DNA from 2 places in the Pseudomonas sp. PKS genome. Region 2 is predicted to be linked to the other one. Evidence: predicted binding sites of a transcription regulator. Region 2 holds the regulator's gene; the other holds the start of a gene.
What was found. The regulator FliA, encoded in region 2, starts transcription of late flagellar genes. The targets are predictions, from matches to a motif close to CTAAAGTTTNNNNNNNNNNNGCCGNTAA.

Region 1 (11,704 bases), on a different contig from region 2:
ACGCCGGCTACGGCTTTGTGGTCAAGGGTGAAGACCTGCAGGCGAAGAACAAGGCCGGCAAAGGCCTGCTCAGTCTGCCCAACGGTGCCAAGGTGATGACTCCGCGGCCGGTGACGGACCGGGAGCAGGACTGGCTGGCTGCGGTGACCACCGAAGGCCGCCTGCTGATCTTCAAAGTCAGCGACCTGCCGCAATTGGGCAAAGGCAAGGGCAACAAGATCATTGGGGTGCCCGGTGACCGGGTCGCCAGCCGTGAAGAATTTGTCACTGACCTTGCGGTAGTGAGCGAGGGCGCGACCCTTGTATTGCAAGCGGGCAAGCGTACGCTATCTCTCAAGCCTGATGATCTTGAGCATTACAAAGGTGAGCGGGGACGGCGTGGCAGCAAGTTGCCGCGTGGCTTCCAGCGCGTGGACGGCATGGCGGTCGAACGGCCCGAATGAACCGGCTGTCTGTCTGGAACGGCAATTTCAGCGTCATTTCAGGCAGAAATGCTGGAGTCGGGCGGTTATTTCGCGGATGATAGTGCCCTTGCGGTACCGGCGTGGCCGTGTGCCCGTAAGAATCTACATGAGTATCACTGCGGTTTGCCCCTGGGCGACCGCCTGGACGGGATGAATGAAATTTCTGCGCCTTCCATTTGCGCTGTTGATGACAGGTCTGCTGGGACTGAGCGGATGCAGTATGCATCAGCCGGTGGCCTTGTATCAGCTGGACAGCGGTGATCCAGGCCAGCCCTCGCAGAGCGCCGGCATGGCGGTTGTGCTCGGCCCGGTATCGGTCGCCGATTACCTGCAACGCGAAACCTTCCTGCAGCGTCAGCCTGATGGCAGCCTGACCTCGGCGACCGACGGTCGTTGGGCCGGCAGCCTGTCTTCGGACATCGATCAGTTGCTGGTTCGCCAGTTGGCCTGGCGTCTGGACAGCCAGCGCGTGGTCCTGGCACCGGCGACCGCCGGTTTCAACCCGGACGTGCAAGTGTTGCTGTCGATTACCCGCCTGGATTCGGGCAAGAACCAGCCGGCCATTCTCGACGCCCAGTGGCGCCTGCTCGATCGTCGCGGCAAGGTACGGGATAACCGTATCGTCCACCTGGAGCAGCCACACGAGGGCTCCGAGGCGTCCCAGGTGCAGGCCCAGGGGCAATTGCTACAGAAGTTGGCCGAGCAGCTCAGTGTGGCGGTCAAGCCGCTGGCTAACCAGCCGGCAATTGCTGAAGAGTCCCCGCCTCAACGCAAGTCAGCCCCGGTCCAGGTCAAGAAGGGGCCTGAGAAACCAAAGATTCCGATGGCTTCGCCGATTCGGACCGACATGGAGGTCTACCGGTTCTAAACCGATAGACACAAAAAAGCCCGCAGCAATGCGGGCTTTTTTATTGCTTCGAGAAGTGCTGGTGATTCGAGCTGTCGAACAATTGCGCATTTGAGGGCCGCTGTACGGCCCATCGCAGGCTGCGCCAGCGCCTACGGTACGCTGGCTTGGCCCCACTCTTTGTCGAACTCAGGCCCGGCGTTCGTGCATGCGCGCCAGCTGACGCTCGAGCATGGACGGGTAGGGCTCCATCAGCCGCTCGACGCAGCAGGCGCCTTCGGGGCTGGCTATCGGGCGGATGCGAGCGCGCTGACGAATCAGTCCATCGTCGCTGATCTTGCGCTCCACCAGCAGCAGGTTGCGACTGTGCTGCGAAAGCGCCAGGGCATCCTGGGCTTTTTCGGTCATCAGCAGGTCGACCTGCTCCAGGCCCTGCAGGTCGTCCGCCAGGACCAGGCCCAGTTGCAGTTGCAGGGTGATACCGCTGTCGGCCACCTCGATCTGCAAGGCATGGCCCAGTGCCCGCAGCAGTTCGCCGCAGCAGATGGCATTGGTCAGGTAATCCTCACCGCAGTCGCGGCTGTGGAACAGCAGCAGGGTGCTGCCATCGTTGAGGGTGTAGGTTTCGCCGTCATACAGCGATGTGGCCTGCTCCAGGCAGTCGCGATAGCGCTCCAGCAGTTCGGTCAGGCGTGTGCGGGGCAGGCGGCGCAGTTGCTCCTGGGAGCCCAGTTGCACGGCGAGCACGGCGCTGTACTGCGGCTCGTCGGATACCGCGGCGACAGGCTTGGCGTGGCTGTCCTCGGCGTCGATCAGACCGGCGAACGCGTCATCGTCCTCGTCGTCTTCGGTCGCGATCTTGGCTTTTGCCGTGGCCTTGGGGGCGGCGGCGACTTCGTCCAGGTCCTCGAAGTCTTCTTCGACTTCCTCAGGCTCTGGCGGCGGCGGGGCCAGGCGGGCGTGCAACTGACGCGCCAGGTCGCCGATCTCGTCCTGGCGATCGGTAGCAGGGGTATAGGGATGCGGGTCACGCAGCCACACGCGCAACTGCAAGAGCGGCGTCGTGATGTGACGACCCAGGCGCAGGCTCAGGGCCAGTGCCAAGGCCAGCAAGATGCCGCCGAGGATACCCATGCTCTGCAGGCTGATGGTCATTGGCTGCTGGAACTGGCTCATGTCCAGGCTGATGCGCAGTTGACCAGCGGTCACGTCCTGGAAGGTGATCTTGGTCTGGTAGAGCCCTTCAGCCTCGCCCAGCAGTCCGTTCTTCGGCCGCTGGCCGGCTTCGGCCAGCATACGGTTGTCCACGCTGTAGATTGCCGCATGGGCCACCAGCGGGTTCTTCACCAGATTGCCCAGCAATACGTTGAGGCTGAGGATGTCGTTCGACACCAGCAGCTCGGTCGCCGAGTTGGCGGTCTGGATGGTCAGGCTCTGGCCGAGGGCGTCGGCCTGTTCATGCATGGCCTGCCGGAACTGCAGACCCATGACGCAGGCATAGATCACCAGCGCCAGGGCCACCAGGAAAATATTGTGGCTGGCGATGCGCAGAGCCAGCGGAACGCGACGCTGGCGCAGGGCTCGGAAGATCATCAGGAAGAAGTTATCAGGTTTGACTGGCGTGGGCCGGTTCACAGAGCGCGGCTCTTTATGGCGAAAAAGGTGTTGCGCAGTATAGCGAGCCGTGTTTTGTCGGCAAAGTATCGGTAGCGCCCGATGGTCACGGAAAATCGGTAGAATGCGCATTTTTCATCGAAGTCGGAGCCCGGTCTTGCGCGAAATCGTCCTGATCAACATCACTGGTGAAGACCGTCCCGGTCTCACTGCGGCCATCACCGGCGTCCTGGTCCAGGGCGGTGTGAACATTCTCGACATCGGCCTGGCGGTGATGCATGGCACCCTGTCCTTTGGCATTCTGGTCGATATTCCGGACAACGAAGTGGCCACCAACCTGCTGCAGAGCGTTCAGGCCAAAGCCCATGCGCTTAACCTGCAGGCCCGCTACACGCCCATTTCCGAGGCCGACTACCAGCATTGGGCCGACAGCCAGGGCGAGGCACGCCATATCGTGACGTTGCTCAGCCGCAAAGTGACCCCCGAGCAGTTGCAGCGGGTCAGTGCGGTGATCAGCCAGTACGGCCTGACCATCGAGCGCATCGAGCGCCTGTCTGCGCGGGTGTCGCTGGATGCCTCGTGCGAGAAGAGCAAGGCCAGCCTCGAAATTTCCGTGCGCGGTGAGCCAAGTGATTCCCAGGCTCTGCGCGCGGACTTCTTCGCCCTGGCCGAGGAGCTGAGCGTCGACATCGCCTTCCAGAAGGATGACCTGTTCCGCCGCAACCGGCGCCTGGCGGTGTTCGACATGGACTCGACGCTGATCGAGGCTGAGGTGATCGACGAGCTGGCCAAGGCCGCCGGGGTGGGCGAGCAAGTGGCAGCGATCACCGAGCGCGCCATGCGCGGTGAATTGGATTTCCGTGCCAGCTTCAAGGAGCGCATGGCCTTGCTCAAGGGCCTGGATGTTGGCGTGCTGGACCAGATCGGCGCCTCCCTGCGCCTGACAGAGGGTGCCGAGCACCTGTTCGCCGAGCTCAAGCGCCTGGGCTACAAGACTGCGATCCTGTCTGGTGGCTTCTCCTACTTCGCCAAGCAGGTGCAAGCGCGCCTGGGCATCGACTACGTCTTCGCCAACGAACTGGAAGTGGTTGATGGCAAGGTAACCGGCGTCGCCGTTGAGCCGATTGTCGATGCGCAGCGCAAGGCCGACCTGCTGCAGCAATTGGCGAGCGAAGAAGGCCTGCAGTTGGAACAGACCATTGCCGTCGGTGATGGCGCCAACGACCTGCCGATGCTGTCGCTGGCCGGGCTGGGTGTGGCTTTCCGTGCCAAGCCGCTGGTGCGCCAGTCGGCTAAACAGGCAATCTCCACCCTGGGGCTCGATGGCGTGCTGTACCTGCTGGGGCTGCGTGATCGCGACGCGCGTAGCTGAGGTTAGCGCCTACTGACGTAGCACCATGAAAAAGGCCCCGCTTGTGCGGGGCCTTTTTTCGTTGCGATGACTCAGGCTTGGGCAGGCTGAGCCAGCAACTCGCCCATGCGTACCGCGGAGCCTGCACCCAGGCTTTGCGCCCACTTCACCTGCTCTGGGCCAAAAAGCACGATTGCGGTCGAACCCAGCTTGAAACGCCCCAGTTCGGCGCCTTTCTCCAAGTGGATAGGGGCACGGCTGCCTTCGTCGTAGCGGAAGGTCTTGAGTTCACGCTTGGGTGGCGTGACCAGGCCTGCCCAGACCGTCTCGATCGAGGCCACGATCATCGCGCCGACCAGTACCACAGCCATCGGGCCGCGCTCCGTGTCGAACAGGCAGACTACACGCTCGTTGCGGGCGAACAGTTCGGGTACGTTCTCGGCGGTGGTCTGGTTGACCGAGAACAGCCGGCCAGGCACGTAGACCATTTCACGCAGGGTGCCGGCCAGCGGCATGTGCACGCGGTGGTAGTCCTTGGGCGACAGGTAGATGGTGGCGAACTCACCCCCCATGAAAGGCGCGGCCAAGGCGGGATCGCCGCCGAGCAGTTCCAGGGCACTGAAACTGTGCCCTTTGGCCTGGAAGATACGGCCATGTTCGATCGGGCCGAGCTGACTGACGGCACCATCGGCCGGGCACAGGATGGCGCCTGGGGTTTCGTCCAGCGGGCGGGCGCCCGGCTTCAGGGCGCGGGTGAAGAAGGCGTTGAAATGTTCGTAGGCGGTCAGGTCTTCGACCAATGCTTCGGACATGTTCACCTGGTAGCGCTTGGCGAACCAGGCGGTGAAGGCGTTCTTGAACCAGCGGGCGCGGCATTCGGCGACGCAGCCGGCCAGCCGCGAGAGCAGGTGATGCGGCAGCAGGTACTGGCTGATGATGAACAAACGGGATTTCATTGGGTTTCCTTGGAATTTCAAACTTCTACAGGCGTGTCCGGATGGTTGCCCCATTCGCCCCAGGAGCCGGCGTAGGCCTTGACCCGTGGATAGCCGAGGGCCTTGGCCACCAGATAGGTGAAGCCGGAACGGTGGTGGGTCTGGCAGTGAGTGATCACTTCCTTATCCTTGGTGATGCCGAGTTGTTGCAGGATGTCGGCCATGTCCGAGCGGATGCGCAGGTGGTCGTTCAGGTCCATGCCTGCGGTCCACTCGAAGTTGACCGCGCCCGGAATGTGCCCGCCTTTGGCGGCCAGGACTTTCTCGCCCTTGTATTCGCCTGGGCTGCGGGCGTCCCAGATGACCAGGTCGGCCGCGCCCAGTCGGCTTTGCAGGTATTCGCGGGTGGCGGTGGGCTCTGCATGCAACTGCAGGCTGACCGGGCCGCCGCTGCTTGGTGGGATTTCAACGCTGAGCTTGTCAGCGGGCCAGGCCTGGATGCCGCCATTGAGGTAGTGGTAGCGCGTGTGCCCGATGACATCGAGCAGCCAGATGAAGCGCCCGGCCCAGCCGCCCCCTTCATCGTCGTACACCACATAGACCGCATCGTCCCGGTGGTCGAGCTCACCGAACAGCTTCTCCAGGTCAGCCCGCGCCGGCAGCAACCCTGGCGCCGGTGGTTGGCCCAGCTGGGTGCGCTTGGGATCGACGAACCGGGCGCCAGGGATGTGCCCGCTGCCATAGCGATTGACGCTGGTCAGGTCGACGAGGATCAGCTGTGGCGAATCCAGGCGCGCGAGCAGGTCGGCCGGTTCGATCACCAGGGGCAAGCCGGAAAAGTCAGTCATCCACGATCTCCAGGGTGGAATAGAGGAGGCGATTGTAGCCTAAGGCTCAAGCGTTGCGGTTGGTAAAGGCCGACAGCGCACGCTCGGTGCATTGGGCTGTCTTGCCGAAAGCCTGCACGCTGACATCGGCCATGGGCCTGCCGCCTTGGTCGGCGATCATCAGCATCGCCACCTGGCCGTTGACTGCCAGTGAGCGCAGCAACAGATGCTCGCTGGACAGGAGTGCTTGCAAAGGTGGGGGTAGCAAGGCCGAGAACTGGGCGTGGTTCTCCGGCGTCAGGCGCAGTTGCGCCGCTTGGCCCATTAGCCGTTGCAACAATTTGCTTTGGGCCAGCGGCAGTACCAGCGAGGCCGCTTCCGGTGGCAGGCCTGCGGTCTGCTGCACGCGCAGGCATTCATTGGGTCTGTCGAGCGCCAGCAGCATGACCCGCTGCATGCCGCAGGCCAGCAGGGCTTCGCGCGCCTGGGTGCTCAGGTGCAGGATGGTGGTGAACGGGCTGGGTTGGACCAGCAACTCGCCACAGATTTTGCGCCAGTGTTCCAGATCCTTACTGGTGGGTGGCTCAGGTGCGAGCATGTCCGGATGCGGTCGCCGCTGGTGCCAGGGCCAGAGTAGTGCTTCGGCGGGATGGAACAGGGCGTGCCGGGCGTGGTGCCGGGCACTGGCCGCCGCTTGCTGGTGAATTTGCTGCTGGACATCATCAAGCGAGGTCTGCAGGTACAACGCCGTCAGCAACTGCCAGCGCAGCAGGTGAGGATTGTCCCAGCCCACCTGCGCCGCCAGGGCCAGTCCGTTGGCCAGCAGCACGGTGTTGGCCGGCTGGTTGAACCAGCGGCGCAGCCCGGGCTCTTCATCCAGGCGCTGTTGCTGGGTGAAGGCATCCTGCTCGCGCGCGATGCTCAGGATCTGGGCCAATTGTTCGCGCTCATCGAGCAGCAGGCGATAGCCTTGGGTCACCCAGCCGGGCAGGCGCCATTGCTCGGCCATGGCCTGGCACAGGGTAACGATGCGCACGCCGAACAGCGCCTGCTCGACCTCGGCAGCTTCCTCACCCTTATGGATCACCCGCAGCTCCCAGGCATCGAGCAACTTGGGATAGGCCAAAGCCAGGGGCCACAGTGGCGACAGGAACAACAGGCTGCCCCAATGGATCTCTTGCCACAACCGGGCCAGGCGGCTGGCGAACAGGCCACTGGCCTGCTGGGCAGCGTGCTGGCTGATCAGCAGGAACTGACGCAGTACCGGCGGAATATCTTCGCCGGGGACGGCAGGCAGACGTGCCAGCAGGCTCGCGGTGCGGGCCAGACCTAGGCGATTGAGGGCGACTTCCAGGCTTTCGGCGGGTTCGGCCTGGCTGGCGTTGGCCGGATGGTTCGCCTCGCGCATCACCGAAAGCACCAGCGCTGGGCTGTCCTGCATGAGTTCGGCGATGTCGCGCAAAGAGCGCCGGCTATCGTTGATGGCGGCCAGTACCCGGTCATGACTCTCCTTGGGTACTGGCAGGCGGATGCCGTCGAGCAGTTTTACCCAGGCATCGAGCGTGGGTGGAATCTGGCTTGGTACCTTAGCGTCCATTGGCATTTTGACATCAGTCCGAACTGGCTTTTCGCATTTTGTGCCTATAGTCTGGCGCAGTTCTGTCGATAAGTAGAAGAAGAGTTTTAAAGCTCCCGCCCCTGACCCTGACCACCACAGCAAGTGCTTTGAACCTATGGCTAAAATTATCGGCATCATCGTCGTATTCGCGAGCGTGCTCGGCGGCTACGTGCTATCCCACGGCAAGATCGCGGCGCTGATCCAGCCGTTCGAAGTGCTGATCATCGGCGGTGCGGCCTTCGGTGCGTTCCTTCAGGCCAACCCTGGTCACATGACCATGCATGTGATCAAGAAGTCGCTGAAGATGTTCGGCACCCGTTTCACTCACACCTTCTACCTGGAGGTGCTGGGCCTGGTCTATGAGATCCTCAACAAGAGCCGCCGCGAGGGCATGATGGCCATCGAGGGTGATATCGAAGACCCAGCCGCCAGCCCCATCTTCGCCAAATACCCGGCCGTTCTGGGCGACGAGCGCATGACCGCGTTCATCTGCGACTACCTGCGCATCATGTCCACCGGCAACATGGCGCCCCACGAGCTCGAAGGCCTGTTCGACATGGAGCTGTTGAACATGAAAGAAGAGCTCGAGCACCCTTCCCATGCGGTGACAGGCATCGCCGATGGCATGCCCGGCTTCGGTATCGTGGCCGCGGTTCTCGGGATTGTCGTGACCATGGCATCGCTGGGCGATGGCGACCAGAAGTCCATCGGTCTGCACGTGGGCGCCGCGCTCGTGGGTACGTTCTTCGGTATTCTCGCGGCCTACGGCTTCTTTGGTCCGTTGGCCAACGCCCTGCGTCATGACGCGAAGGAAGAGCTGAACGTCTACGAGGCAATCAAGGCATCGCTGGTGGCCTCTGCCTCTGGCATGCCGCCGTCGCTGGCCGTGGAGTTCGGGCGCAAGGTGCTTTATCCGGCGCACCGTCCAAGCTTCGCCGAGCTGGAACAAGCGGTTCGCGGTCGCTAAATCATGGAGAACAATCAGCCCATCATCGTCAAGCGCGTCAAGCGCTTTGGCGACGGTCACCACGGCGGTGCCTGGAAGATCGCCTTTGCCGACTTCGCCACCGCGATGATGGCGTTTTTTCTGGTGCTCTGGCTGCTGTCCACGGCCACGCCTGAACAGAAGCTCGCCATCGCTGGCTATTTCAAGGACCCGATAGGCTTCTCCGAGAGCGGCACCCCCTACGTCATCGACTTGGGTGGTTCGCCACAATTGGCGCCGGAGAAAACCATCAATCCGGAAGAAAAATCCGAGCCGACACCTGACACCAGCATCCAGTTGGACAAAGACAAAGTCGAGACCTTGGCCGAGCAGGTCGAGCAGGAGCGCTTGCAATTGCTGTTGCAGGAACTGCAGAACAAGGTCGAGGAAAACCCGCAACTGCAGAAGTTCAAGGACCAGATCCTGTTCGAGATCACCCAGGACGGCCTGCGCATTCAGATCATGGATGCCGAGAACCGGCCGATGTTCGACCTGGGCAGTGCACGCCTGCAGCCGTACTTCGAGGACATCCTGTTGGCCATGGCCGACACCATCAAGGCGGTGCCGAACAAGATCAGCATCAGTGGTCATACCGATGCCAAGCCCTATGCCGGTACTGGCGAATTCGGCAACTGGGAACTGTCGGCCAACCGCGCCAATGCCGCGCGACGTGCGCTGGTCGCCGGGGGGTACCCGGATGAGCAGGTGGCACGGGTGGTGGGTTACGCCTCGTCGTCGCTGTTCGATCGCAAGGACCCGTTCAACCCGGTCAACCGACGTATCGACATCATCGTCCTCACCAAGAAGGCTCAGCGCAGCATCGAGGGCGAGCAGGGCGCGCCGGATGCCCCGGTGCCTACCGAGCAAACGCCCCCTGTCAATGGCACACCTGGCGCTAGCGCACCAGCCACTCCGGGCCAGGGCGATACGGCCCAGGCGCCGATGCAGCCGCGAGAACTGCGTCAGAAGCTGAACATCTTCGAAGATGGCGTCTTGAAAATGGACAACACCCAGGAGTGAGACCTGGGCTGGGCCAGTCGACAAAAGGCCGCTCCTGCAATCACTGCAGGAGCGGCCTTTTTGTCACCGAGGGGGCTCAGTAGGTGTCTTGCGGCAGGCTGGCGATGATCGAGCGATAGCTGTTCATCCGCTGTGGCTTGATACGCCCGTCATCCAAAGCCTGGAGCAAGGCGCAGCCGGGTTCACGGTCGTGCTTGCAGTCGCGGAAGCGACAGTGGCCGAGCAGCTCGCGGAACTCGATGAAGCCGGCCTCGACATCGTCGCGGCTGACATGGCCCAAGCCGAACTCGCGGATGCCGGGTGAGTCGATCAGGTCACCCCCATTGGGGAAGTGGTACAGGCGGGCCGTGGTGGTAGTGTGCGTGCCCTGGCCGGACCATTCGGACAGATCGCCCACACGAGTCCTGACCTCCGGCAGGAGGCTGTTGACCAGCGATGACTTACCGACCCCGGACTGGCCAACGAACACGCTGATGTGCTTGTCCAGCGTCTGTTGCAGACGCTGCATGCCCTCGCCCTGATGAGCCGAAACCTCCAACAGGGGATAGCCCAGGTCGCGGTAGACCGCCAGGAGGGCTTCTATGGTCGGACCGTTCTGCTCATCGATCAGGTCGGCCTTGTTCAGCAGCAGCAGAGGGCGGATGCCGGCATGTTCGGCGGCGACCAGGTAGCGGTCGATCAGGTTGGCCTGGGGTTCGGGGGCAGGGGCGAAGACGATCACGATCAGGTCGACGTTCGCCGCCACCGGCTTCAACTGGCCGTGGTTGTTCGGCCGGCACAGCTCGGCGGTGCGGGGCATCTGCGCGACGATGACACCGTTGCCCTGATTGCCCGCTCGCCATACCACCCGATCGCCCGTGACCAGTGCCGGTAAATTGGCTCGCAAATGACAGCGAAACACCTGGCCCTTGGCTTCGCCATCCTGCGCCTCGACCTCCACCTGTACGCCGAAGTGAGCGATCACCAGCCCCAACTGCTCAGGGCCCAGGTCGCCCCCTTCCAGCTCCTGCAGAGCGTGTTGCTCACGTTTGGCGGCGCGAGCGGCGCGCTCGCCTTGGATTTTTTCGATACGCCAGTTCTGGCGACGGTTGAGCTGGCGTTTGGCCATGAAGGTTCCGTGTTGGCGGGGCAGAAAGAAAAACGGCTGGCAGTTTAGCATGGACCATCCTGTCCCTTGTGTTGGCGTTTGCGCCACGAAAGCCGCGTCGTGGGCTAAAATGACGGCCTATTCGAGGAGCCCTTCATGCAAAACGCACAGAACCTGATCTGGATCGATCTGGAAATGACCGGTCTGGATCCGGACAACGATGTCATCATCGAGATGGCGACCATTGTCACCGACAGTGAGCTCAATACCCTGGCCGAAGGTCCGGTCATCGCTATCCACCACAGCGATGAGGTGCTGGCGCGTATGGACGACTGGAACACCCGTACCCATGGTGCTTCCGGCCTGACCCAGCGTGTGCGCGAGAGCCGCATCGACATGGCTGAGGCCGAGGCGCAGACCCTGGCCTTCCTCGAGCAATGGGTGCCCACGGGCAAGTCGCCGATCTGCGGCAACAGCATCTGCCAGGATCGCCGCTTCCTTTATCGCCACATGCCTAAGCTCGAAAGGTTCTTCCACTATCGCAACCTGGACGTCTCCACGCTCAAGGAGTTGGCCGCTCGCTGGGCCCCACAGGTGCGTGACAGCTTCAAGAAGGGTGGGACCCACCTGGCGCTGGACGACATTCGTGAGTCGATCGCCGAGTTGCGTCACTACCGCGAACACTTCATCAAAGTCTAAGTTTCGAGCCTCGAGCCAAGCATCAGCGCCACAGCGGCTGAGTGACCAGCCCGCCGTGGCGTTTTGCTTGTGGGTTTGGCGTTTGCCGCTTTTTTTTGGACATGCACCATGTTGTTGATGCTCTACCTTGTCGCCATTACCGCCGAAGCCATGACCGGCGCGCTTTCCGCGGGGCGCCGCGGCATGGATTGGTTTGGCGTAGTGCTGATCGCCTGCGTCACCGCGCTGGGTGGCGGTTCGGTGCGCGATGTGCTGCT
Region 2 (11,704 bases):
GTGTTCGCCATCCTCATGATCATCAACTTCGTCGTGGTCACCAAAGGTGCCGGGCGTATTTCCGAGGTGAGCGCACGCTTCACCCTCGATGCGATGCCTGGCAAGCAGATGGCGATCGACGCCGACCTCAATGCCGGCCTGATCGACCAGGCCCAGGCCAAGGCCCGACGCGCCGAGGTGGCCCAGGAGGCCGAGTTCTACGGCTCCATGGACGGTGCCAGCAAGTTCGTTCGCGGCGACGCCATCGCGGGGCTGCTGATCCTATTCATCAACCTCATTGGCGGCATGCTCATCGGTATCCTGCAACATGGCATGTCGGCCGGCGAGGCGGGCAAGGTCTACGCCTTGCTGACCATCGGTGACGGTTTGGTGGCGCAGTTGCCCTCGCTGCTGCTGTCCACCGCCGCCGCGATCATGGTGACGCGAGCCTCCAGTTCCGAGGACATGGGCAAGCTCATCAATCGGCAGATGTTCGACTCGCCCAAGGCGTTGGGCGTTTCGGCGGCGCTGATGATCGTCATGGGCTTGGTTCCGGGCATGCCGCATATCGCCTTCCTGGGGCTTGGCGCGGCGGCCGGTGGCGGTGCCTACCTGGTCTGGCGTCGTCAGCAACAGGCCAAACTCAAGGCCCAGGAAGAGGCGCAGCGCCAGCAGGACCTGCTGCCATCGCCACAGCGTGCCTTGGAAACCAAGGAACTGGGTTGGGACGATGTGACGCCCATCGACATGATCGGCCTGGAGGTTGGTTATCGCCTGATTCCATTGGTAGATCGCAATCAGGGTGGTCAGCTGCTGGCGCGGATCAAGGGGGTGCGCAAGAAGCTGTCCCAGGACCTGGGCTTTCTCATGCCCACCGTACATATCCGCGACAACCTGGACCTGCAGCCGAGCGCGTACCGCCTCACCCTGATGGGGGTGATCCTGGCTGAGGCCGAGATCTATCCGGACCGGGAGCTGGCCATCAACCCTGGCCAGGTCTTCGGCACGCTCAACGGTATCGCTGCGCGCGACCCGGCGTTTGGTCTGGAGGCGGTGTGGATCGACGTCGGCCAGCGTGCCCAGGCCCAGTCGCTGGGCTACACCGTTGTCGATGCCAGCACCGTGGTGGCTACCCACCTCAACCAGATCCTGCAGAAACATTGCCATGAACTGATCGGCCATGAAGAGGTCCAGCAACTGTTGCAAGTATTGGCCAAAGGTTCGCCTAAACTTGCCGAGGAGTTGGTGCCGGGTGTCATTTCGTTGTCAGGCTTGCTCAAGGTCCTGCAGGCGCTGTTGGCCGAGCAGGTGCCGGTGCGGGATATCCGCAGTATCGCCGAGGCCATCGCCAACAATGCCGGTAAGAGTCAAGATACCGCCGCGCTGGTGGCGGCAGTGCGGGTCGGATTGTGTCGCGCCATCGTGCAAAGCATTGTCGGCGTTGAGTCCGAGCTGCCTGTGATCACCCTTGAACCCAGGTTGGAACAGATTTTGCTCAATAGTCTGCAAAGGGCCGGGCAAGGCCAGGAAGACGGTGTTCTCCTGGAGCCGAGCATGGCTGAGAAGCTGCAGCGTTCGCTGATCGAAGCGGCCCAGCGCCAGGAGATGCAAGGCCTGCCGGCCATTCTTCTGGTTGCCGGCCCCATCCGCGCCATGCTGTCGCGATTCGGCCGCCTGGCTGTACCGAATTTGCATGTTCTGGCGTATCAGGAAATACCTGACAACAAGCAAGTCACCATCGTTGCCACCGTGGGCCCCAACGGCTGAGGTAGTGGGTTATGCAAGTTAAGCGTTTTTTCGCCGCCGATATGCGTCAGGCCATGAAGCTGGTCCGGGATGAGCTTGGCTCCGACGCCGCCATCATCGGCAACCGGCGCATCGCCGGCGGTGTCGAGTTGACGGCCGCGCTGGACTACAAGCTGTCCGCCCTGGCCCCACGCGTGCCGAACATCGAGCTCGAAGACGAGCTGCGCAAGACCCAGACGCGCATCGCCACTGCCCAGGCTGAACTGAGCACACGCAACGAAAGCGACGAGACCGGCAATCGCCAACTGTTCGCCGGCCTTTCGTTGACCGCCTCCGAGCCACTGGTCGAGCCACAGGTCGACGCGCCGGCGCCGGTCGCTGCCCCAGCGCCGGCGCCGGTCGATCCGCGTCTGTTCGATGCCATGCGCTCGGAGCTGTCGGGCCTGCGCGAGTTGCTTGAAGTCCAGCTCGGGTCCCTGGCCTGGAGTCAACTGCAGGGCAACAAACCGCAGCAAGCCAACCTCTGGCGTCGCTTGCAGCGTATCGGCCTGTCGGGCCCGATCGCTCGCGAAGCACTGGAGCTTGCCGGCGAGATCGAAGACCCGCGCCATGCCTGGCGCATGATCCTCGCCCACCTGGCGCGGATGATCCAGGTCCCCGAGATCGAGCCGATCGAAGAGGGCGGTGTGATCGCGATGGTCGGTCCGGCCGGCATGGGCAAGACCACCACCCTGGCAAAGCTGGCGGCGCGCTATGTGCTCAAGTACGGCGCTCAGCATCTGGCGCTGGTGAGCATGGACAGTTTCCGTATTGGCGCCCAGGAGCAGCTCAAGACGTTGGGGCGCATCCTCAACGTGCCAGTCACTTATGTCGACCCGGGCCAGTCCTTGGCCCAGGCGCTCGATCCGCTGTTGCGCAAGCGCGTGGTGCTGATCGACACCGCTGGCCTGCAGGCCAGCGACCCGGCCCTGCGGCTGCAACTGGAGAGCCTCGCCGGACGCGGCATCGCCGCCAAGAACTACCTGGTACTGGCCACCACCAGCCAGAAGCAGGTGCTGACCGCTGCCTACCACAGCTACAAGCGTTGTGGCCTGGCCGGCTGCATCCTGACCAAGCTTGATGAAACGGCCAGCCTCGGCGAAGTGCTGAGCCTTGCCATCAGTCACGAATTGCCCGTGGCCTATCTGACCGATGGACCGCGCATTCCTGATGACCTGCAATTGCCGCGCAAACATCAGTTGGTCAGCCGTGCGGTCAGTGTGCAGATGCAGGACGAGCCCAGCGAAGAGGCGATGGCCGACATGTTCGCTGATCTCTACCACAACCCAGGCAAGCGTGCGGGTTGACGAATGGACAGCGCAAAGTACCTGCATCAGGAGCGTCGTGTTCAGCTCCTCATGTGGCCTGGGCCCCGAGACAAGGTAAAGAACAAACATGGGTAGCATGCATCCCGTACAGGTGATCGCCGTGACCGGCGGTAAAGGTGGCGTGGGCAAGACCAACGTTTCAGTGAACCTGTCCCTGGCGCTGGCTGAACTCGGCCGCCGGGTCATGTTGCTGGACGCCGACCTGGGCCTGGCCAATGTCGACGTCCTGCTGGGGCTGTCGCCCAAGCGCACCCTGGCCGATGTCATCGAAGGGCGCTGCGAGCTGCGCGATGTGCTGCTGCAAGGGCCTGGTGGTGTGCGCATCGTGCCGGCCGCCTCCGGTACCCAGAACATGGTGCACCTGGCGCCAGCCCAGCATGCCGGGCTGATCCAGGCGTTCAGCGAGATCGGCGACAACCTCGATGTGCTGGTGATCGATACCGCTGCGGGAATCGGGGACTCGGTGGTGAGCTTCGTGCGTGCCGCGCAGGAGGTGCTGCTGGTGGTCTGCGACGAGCCGACCTCGATCACCGATGCCTACGCCCTGATCAAGCTGCTCAACCGCGACTACGGCATGAACCGCTTCCGGGTCCTGGCCAACATGGCGCAGAGCCCGCAGGAAGGGCGCAACCTGTTTGCCAAGTTGACCAAGGTCACGGATCGCTTCCTGGACGTCGCCTTACAATACGTCGGTGCCGTGCCTTACGACGAATGTGTGCGCAAGGCGGTGCAGAAGCAGCGGGCGGTCTATGAGGCCTTCCCTCGATCCAAGTGTGCGCTGGCCTTCAAGGCCATCGCGCAGAAGGTCGACAGCTGGCCGCTGCCTGCCAACCCGCGCGGACACCTGGAGTTTTTCGTCGAGCGTCTGGTGCAGCCGACCAGCGCAGGACCGGTACTATGAATGCGAGCGGTTTCAAGATGTACAGCCGGGCGGCGCGTGATGCCCAGTATGAACTGGTCGAACGTTATGCCCCTCTGGTCAAGCGCATTGCCTACCACCTGCTGGCACGCCTGCCGGCCAACGTGCAGGTCGAGGACCTGATCCAGGCCGGTATGATCGGCCTGCTGGAAGTGGCCAACAAATACGATGCCAGCAAGGGCGCGAGCTTCGAAACCTATGCCGGTATCCGCATTCGTGGGGCCATGCTCGATGAGGTGCGCAAGGGGGATTGGGCGCCTCGTTCGGTACACCGCAACACCCGCATGGTCAGCGACGCGATACGCGCCGTGGAGGCCAGAACCGGTCGCGACGCTAAAGATCATGAAGTTGCTGCCGAACTCCAATTGAGTCTCGATGATTATTACGGGATTCTGAACGACACCCTGGGCAGTCGCCTGTTCAGCTTCGACGACCTCCTGCAGGACGGCGAGCACGAAGGGCTGCACGAGGATGGCGCCAGTGGCCTGCTGGAACCTTCGCGGGACCTGGAAGACGAGCGCTTCCAGGCCGCGTTGACCGAGGCCATCGCCAACCTGCCGGAGCGTGAGCGTCTGGTGCTGGCGCTGTACTACGACGAGGAGTTGAACCTCAAGGAAATCGGTGAGGTGCTTGGGGTCAGCGAGTCGCGTGTCAGCCAGTTGCATAGCCAGTGCGCCGCGCGCCTGCGCAGCCGTCTCGGGGAATGGCGGGCACGTTGAGTCAAGGTTCGCCACCGTCGTTGGATGTTGTACCGAATTGATTGAATGCGCGTCCGGGGGCCGGGCGCGTTTAGGACTGCTTGGAGGTCTAATTGAACAAAGATATGAAAATCCTCATCGTTGACGACTTTTCGACGATGCGGCGGATCATCAAGAACCTGTTGCGTGACCTGGGCTTCACCAACACCGAGGAGGCCGATGACGGCACCACGGCGTTGCCGATGCTGGAAAACGGCCACTACGACTTCCTCGTGACCGACTGGAACATGCCTGGCATGTCCGGTATCGACCTGTTGCGTAAGGTCCGTGCCCATGACCGCCTCAAGGGCATGCCGGTGCTGATGGTGACCGCCGAAGCCAAGCGCGACCAGATCATCGAAGCGGCCCAGGCCGGGGTAAACGGCTATGTGGTCAAGCCTTTCACCGCCCAGGTGCTCAAGGAGAAGATCGAAAAGATCTTCGAACGCGTCAACGGCTGAGTCACGTCAGGGGGCGCCATGGAGCAAATGAACACATCGTTGGGGGAGTTCGAATCGACCCTGAAGAAGCATGCCCAGGAACTGGTCCAGAGCCTTGAGCAGGGCCATTTCGGCGAGGCTGTGCAACTGATCCATCAGTTGAACCAGACCCGTGATCGTGGCCTGTACCAGGAAGTCGGCAAGCTCACCCGCGAATTGCACAGTGCAATCGTCAGCTTCCAGATCGACCCGCGCATGCCGCAGGCCGAGGAAGTGTCGCAGATCACCGACGCCACCGAGCGCTTGTCCTACGTGGTCAAGCTCACCGAAGGCGCGGCCAACCGCACCATGGACCTGGTGGAGGCGAGCACGCCGCTGCTCAACGATCTGCAGGCCGAGGCCCAGAACCTGAGCGTCGACTGGCAGCGCTTCATGCGTCGTGAAGTCGCAGCGCCGGAGTTTCGCGACCTGGTCAAGCGCGTCGACAGTTTCCTGACGCAAAGCGCCGAGGGGAGCCGCAAAGTCGCCGGCCATCTCAACGACATTCTCCTGGCCCAGGACTATCAAGACCTCACCGGCCAGGTGATCAAACGGGTGACCGCACTGGTCACCGAAGTCGAAAGCAATCTGCTCAAGCTCGTGCTGATGGCCAGCCAGGTCGACCGTTTTGCCGGTATCGAACATGACCACCAGCAGCTGCGTGCTGAAAAAGATCAAGAAAAACATCCGACTCGGGGTGAAGGTCCGCAGATTCATGCCGATAAGCGTGAAGATGTCGTGTCCGGTCAGGACGACGTCGACGATTTGCTGTCCAGCCTGGGTTTTTAGGGAGCACGTTCAATGAGCTTCGGCGCCGATGAAGAAATCCTCCAGGATTTCCTGGTAGAGGCCGGCGAAATCCTCGAGCAACTGTCCGAGCAATTGGTCGAGCTGGAAAGCCGACCAGAAGATGCGGACCTGCTCAATGCGATCTTCCGCGGTTTTCACACTGTAAAAGGGGGCGCCGGCTTCCTTCAGCTCAATGAGCTGGTGGAGTGCTGCCATATCGCCGAGAACGTGTTCGACATCCTGCGCAAAGGTGAGCGCCGGGTCGACGCGGAATTGATGGATGTGGTGCTCGAGGCACTGGATACGGTCAACAGCATGTTTGGCCAGGTTCGCGAGCGCAGCGACATTACTCCGGCCACGCCGGAGCTGCTGGCCGCACTGTCGCGTCTGGCCGAGCCGGCCGGTGCCGAGGCCCCAGCGCCTATGCCCCAGGCTCCAGCCGTCGCCGAAGCCGAGCCTGCCGTCGAGCCCGATATCACCGACAGCGAGTTCGAACAACTGCTCGACTCGCTCGATGCGGTGAAGGCCCAGGCCGAGGCTACTGAACAGCTGCAGGGTGAGGCCGCGGGCAGCGACAGCGACGAGATCACCGACGCCGAGTTCGAGTCGCTGCTCGATCAGTTGCACGGCAAAGGCCAGTTCTCTGCCCAGACGCCTGCGCCTGTGTCGGCTGACAGCGTCGCGGCGCCGAGCAGCGATGAAATCACCGACGATGAATTCGAAGCGTTGCTCGATCAGTTGCACGGCAAGGGCACTTTCGCCGCCGATGCGCTGCCCGGCGCCACGGCTCAGGCACCTGCGTCGGTCGAGGCAGGGGCCCAAAGTGGGGACATCACCGAGCACGAGTTCGAAGCCTTGCTTGATCAGTTGCACGGCAAAGGCAAGTTCTCCAGTGACGCGGCCGTGGCTACGCCTGAGGCCGTGGCTGCCACCGCCTCTGCCGTGGCCAAGGTCGACAGCAAGCCTGTCGCCAAGCCTGAAGCGGCACCGGTGGCCAAGCCTGCAGTTGCCAAACCGGCCGCGCCGGCCCGCGCAGCAGCCCCTGCCGCCGAAAAACCGACGGCCAGCGAAGCGGAAACCACCGTACGGGTCGACACCGCGCGCCTGGACGAAATCATGAACATGGTCGGCGAACTGGTGCTGGTGCGTAACCGCCTGGTACGCCTGGGGCTGAACAGCGGCGATGAGGCCATGTCCAAGGCCGTGTCCAACCTCGACGTGGTCACCGCCGACCTGCAGACCGCGGTCATGAAGACCCGCATGCAGCCGATCAAGAAGGTCTTCGGTCGCTTCCCGCGCCTGGTTCGCGACCTGGCCCGCCAGCTCAAGAAGGAAATCAACCTGGAGCTGGTCGGTGAGGAAACCGACCTGGACAAGAACCTGGTCGAGGCCCTGGCCGACCCGCTGGTGCACTTGGTGCGCAACGCGGTCGACCATGGCATCGAAATGCCTGAAGAGCGCGAGACCTCCGGCAAGGCGCGCACCGGGCGGGTGGTGTTGTCGGCCGAGCAGGAAGGTGACCACATCCTGCTGTCGATCTCCGACGACGGCAAGGGCATGGACCCCAACATCCTGCGTGCCAAGGCTGTCGAAAAGGGCCTGATGGACAAGGATGCTGCCGATCGCCTGAGCGAATCCGATTGCTACAACCTGATCTTCGCCCCGGGCTTCTCGACCAAGACCGAGATCTCCGACGTGTCCGGTCGCGGTGTGGGCATGGACGTGGTCAAGACCAAGATCTCCCAGCTCAACGGCTCGATCAACATCTTCTCGGCCAAGGGCCAGGGTTCGAAGATCGTCATCAAGGTGCCGTTGACGCTGGCGATCATGCCGACCCTGATGGTGATGCTGGGCAACCAGGCGTTCGCCTTCCCGCTGGTCAACGTCAACGAGATCTTCCACCTGGACCTGTCGCGCACCAACGTGGTCGACGGCCAGGAGGTCGTGATCGTCCGTGACAAGGCGCTGCCGCTGTTCTACCTCAAGCGTTGGCTGGTCCAGGACCAGGTGCACGAGGAGCAGCGCGAAGGCCATGTGGTGATCCTGTCGGTCGGTACCCAGCGTATCGGCTTTGTGGTCGACCAGCTGGTGGGCCAGGAAGAGGTGGTGATCAAGCCGCTGGGCAAGATGCTCCAGGGCACCCCGGGCATGTCCGGCGCGACCATCACCGGCGACGGTCGCATCGCATTGATCCTCGACGTGCCGAGCATGCTCAAGCGTTACGCCGCCCGTCGAATTTGATTTTGGTGGCGCACCTTGGCGGTTGCGCCGCCTAATGGAGTGTTTATGGCAGTCAAGGTCCTGGTGGTGGATGATTCCGGTTTCTTCCGCCGCCGCGTCTCGGAAATTCTCTCGGCCGACCCGACTATCCAGGTCGTGGGTACTGCGACCAATGGCAAGGAAGCGATCGACCAGGCAATCGCCCTCAAGCCGGATGTCATCACCATGGACTACGAAATGCCCATGATGGATGGCATCACGGCGGTGCGGCACATCATGCAGCGCTGCCCGACGCCGGTATTGATGTTCTCCTCGCTGACCCACGAGGGCGCCCGGGTCACCCTCGACGCCCTCGATGCCGGCGCGGTGGACTACCTGCCGAAGAACTTCGAGGACATCTCGCGCAACCCGGACAAAGTCCGGCAGTTGCTGTGCGAGAAGGTCCACACCATTTCGCGCAGCAACCGCCGGTTCGGCGGTTACGCGACGGCAAGCCCGGCGCCTGCGCCTGCCAGTCATGCACCGAGCAACAGCTTCGCAAGCCCTTCGCCGGCCCGCGTCTCGACCCCGGCCGCGTCCGTGCCCCGTCCTGCGCCCAGCAGCCATTCGCCGGCACCCAAGCGCAAGCCCTACAAGCTGGTAGCCATTGGCACGTCCACCGGCGGCCCGGTGGCGCTGCAGCGGGTGCTGACGCAACTGCCGGCCAGTTTCCCGGCGCCGATCGTGCTGATCCAGCACATGCCCGCGGCCTTCACCAAGGCCTTTGCCGAGCGACTGGACAAACTGTGCAAGATCAGTGTCAAGGAAGCCGAGGATGGCGACATGCTGCGCCCAGGTCTGGCCCTGCTCGCCCCTGGCGGCAAGCAGATGATGATCGACGGCCGTGGCGCGGTGAAGATCCTGCCGGGCGATGAGCGCCTGAACTACAAGCCTTGCGTCGACATTACCTTTGGCTCGGCGGCCAAGTCCTACGGCGACAAGGTGCTCTCGGTGGTGCTCACCGGCATGGGCGCAGACGGTCGCGAAGGTGCTCGCCTGCTCAAGCAGGGCGGCAGCACTGTCTGGGCCCAGGATGAAGCCAGCTGCGTGATCTATGGCATGCCGATGGCCATCGTCAAAGCCAACCTGGCCGATGCGGTATACAGCCTGGACGAGATCGGCAAACACTTGGTCGAGGCCTGCGTCTGATGGATGTCCTGAGCCTGATTGGCCTGATCCTCGCGTTCGTCGCCATTGTCGGCGGCAACTTCCTGGAGGGCGGCCATGTCGGTGCATTGCTCAACGGCCCGGCGGCGTTGATCGTGCTGGGCGGTACCCTGGCGGCGGCGCTGCTGCAGTCGCCACTGTCGGCCTTCAAGCGGGCGTTGCAGATCCTGCGCTGGATTGTCTTCCCGCCGCGTATTGATCTGCCGGGCGGTATCGACCGGGTCGTCAACTGGAGCCTGACCGCGCGCAAGGAAGGCCTGCTGGGCCTTGAAGGGGTGGCCGACGCCGAACCCGACCCGTATGCACGCAAGGGCCTGCAACTGCTGGTGGACGGCGCGGAGCCCGAGTCGATCCGCAGCATCCTCGAGGTCGATTTCCTGACCCAGGAGAGCCGCGACATCCAGGCGGCCAAGGTGTTCGAGAGCATGGGCGGCTATGCGCCTACCATCGGCATCATCGGCGCGGTCATGGGCTTGATCCATGTCATGGGCAACCTGGCCGACCCGTCGCAGTTGGGCAATGGCATTGCCGTGGCCTTCGTCGCCACCATTTATGGCGTAGCCAGCGCCAACCTGATCCTGCTGCCGATCGCCAACAAGCTCAAAGCCATCGCGCTGCGCCAGTCGCGTTACCGCGAAATGCTGCTCGAAGGCCTGCTGTCGATCGCCGAAGGGGAGAACCCACGCTCGATCGAGCTGAAGCTGCAAGGCTTCATGGAGTAAGCCATGGCTCGCCGTCGTCACACCGAGGAACACGAAAACCACGAACGCTGGCTGGTGTCGTACGCCGACTTCATCACCTTGCTGTTCGCCTTCTTCGTGGTCATGTATTCGATTTCCTCGATCAACGAGGGCAAGTACAAGGTCATCTCCCAGGCGCTGCTCGGGGTATTCAACGACGCCGAGCGCAGCATGAAGCCGATACCGATCGGCGATGAACGCCCGCTCAGCGTCAAGCCCGCCGAGCCGCTGATCAAGGACAGCGAGCAGACCGACGCGGGCCTTGCCCAGAGCAATGCCGACCCGTTGAAGACCATCAGCGATGACGTGCGCGACGCCTTTGGTGACCTGATCACATCCGACCAGATGACCGTGCGCGGGAACGAACTGTGGATCGAGATCGAGCTCAACTCCTCGCTGCTGTTCGGCAGCGGTGACGCCATGCCCAGCGACACGGCGTTCTCGATCATCGATAAGGTGGCCAACATCCTCAAGCCTTACGCCAACCCGGTGCATGTCGAAGGGTTCACTGACAACTTGCCGATCCGTACCGCTCAATACCCGACCAACTGGGAGCTGTCCTCCGCCCGGGCGGCCAGCATCGTCCGCCTGCTGGCGATGAACGGTGTGAACCCGGCGCGCATGGCTTCGGTGGGGTATGGCGAGTACCAGCCGGTGGCCAGCAACGAGACGGCCGAAGGGCGGGCGCGCAACCGTCGGGTGGTGCTGGTGATTTCCCGCAACCTCGAAGTGCGCCGCAGCCTGACCGGCTCCGGCAGCGCCAATGCCACGCCGGACGCGGCCTTGCGACGGGCTGGCACACAAACTGCACCGACAACGCCTGCACCGGCGGTTGGGGGCTGAGCCCGTCAATTGTCCGTCACTGAATTCATACCGTTCCCGGCAGGGCAGGCGGCCATTGCGGGGGGAAGCAACGCACGATGAGAGTCTGGGCAGTAGCCAATCAAAAAGGTGGCGTCGGCAAGACCACCACTACCATCGCTTTGGCCGGGTTGCTGGCCGAAGGGGGCAAGCGTGTGGTCGTCGTGGACCTCGACCCGCACGGATCGATGACCAGCTACTTCGGGCACAACCCTGATGCCCTGGAGCACAGCTGCTACGACCTGTTCTTGCACAAGGGCACGGTGCCCGAGGGCCTGCCGGGGCAATTGTTGCTGCCCACCAGCGACGAGCGTATCTCGCTGCTGCCTTCGAGCACTGCATTGGCCGTGCTCGAACGTCAGTCGCCGGGGCAGAGTGGCCTGGGCCTGGTGATCGCCAAGAGTCTGGCGCAGCTGTGGCAGGATTTCGACTTCGCCTTGATCGACAGCCCGCCGCTGCTGGGGGTGCTGATGGTCAATGCCCTGGCTGCCAGCCAGCAGTTGGTGATTCCGGTACAGACCGAGTTTCTCGCGGTCAAGGGCCTGGAGCGCATGGTCGGGACATTGGCCATGGTCAACCGCTCGCGGCGCCAGGCGCTGCCCTACCAGATCGTGCCGACTCTGTTCGACCGTCGCACCCAGGCGTCCCTGGGCACGCTCAA

Region 1: the regulator FliA is predicted to act here: its motif matches at 7,680-7,707, upstream of motA (flagellar motor stator protein MotA).

What each region holds. Positions count from the first base shown of each region.
Region 1 covers NZ_JBEGDO010000011.1:16,089-27,792, reverse strand. Annotated here, with positions in the region: gene parC (DNA topoisomerase IV subunit A) at 1-443, shown strand, start outside; gene ABOA88_RS13315 (PqiC family protein) at 619-1,332, shown strand; gene ABOA88_RS13310 (histidine kinase) at 1,501-2,946, opposite strand; gene serB (phosphoserine phosphatase SerB) at 3,083-4,297, shown strand; gene asd (archaetidylserine decarboxylase) at 4,369-5,232, opposite strand; gene ABOA88_RS13295 (rhodanese-like domain-containing protein) at 5,250-6,059, opposite strand; gene ABOA88_RS13290 (HDOD domain-containing protein) at 6,106-7,641, opposite strand; gene motA (flagellar motor stator protein MotA) at 7,772-8,623, shown strand; gene motB (flagellar motor protein MotB) at 8,627-9,661, shown strand; gene rsgA (small ribosomal subunit biogenesis GTPase RsgA) at 9,738-10,769, opposite strand; gene orn (oligoribonuclease) at 10,905-11,447, shown strand; gene ABOA88_RS13265 (trimeric intracellular cation channel family protein) at 11,556-11,704, shown strand, end outside.
Region 2 covers NZ_JBEGDO010000006.1:238,756-250,459, reverse strand. Annotated here, with positions in the region: gene flhA (flagellar biosynthesis protein FlhA) at 1-1,746, shown strand, start outside; gene flhF (flagellar biosynthesis protein FlhF) at 1,758-3,071, shown strand; gene fleN (flagellar synthesis regulator FleN) at 3,160-3,993, shown strand; gene fliA (RNA polymerase sigma factor FliA) at 3,990-4,730, shown strand; gene ABOA88_RS09270 (chemotaxis response regulator CheY) at 4,835-5,209, shown strand; gene ABOA88_RS09265 (protein phosphatase CheZ) at 5,228-6,016, shown strand; gene ABOA88_RS09260 (chemotaxis protein CheA) at 6,029-8,257, shown strand; gene ABOA88_RS09255 (protein-glutamate methylesterase/protein-glutamine glutaminase) at 8,303-9,424, shown strand; gene ABOA88_RS09250 (flagellar motor protein) at 9,424-10,164, shown strand; gene motD (flagellar motor protein MotD) at 10,168-11,025, shown strand; gene ABOA88_RS09240 (ParA family protein) at 11,103-11,704, shown strand, end outside.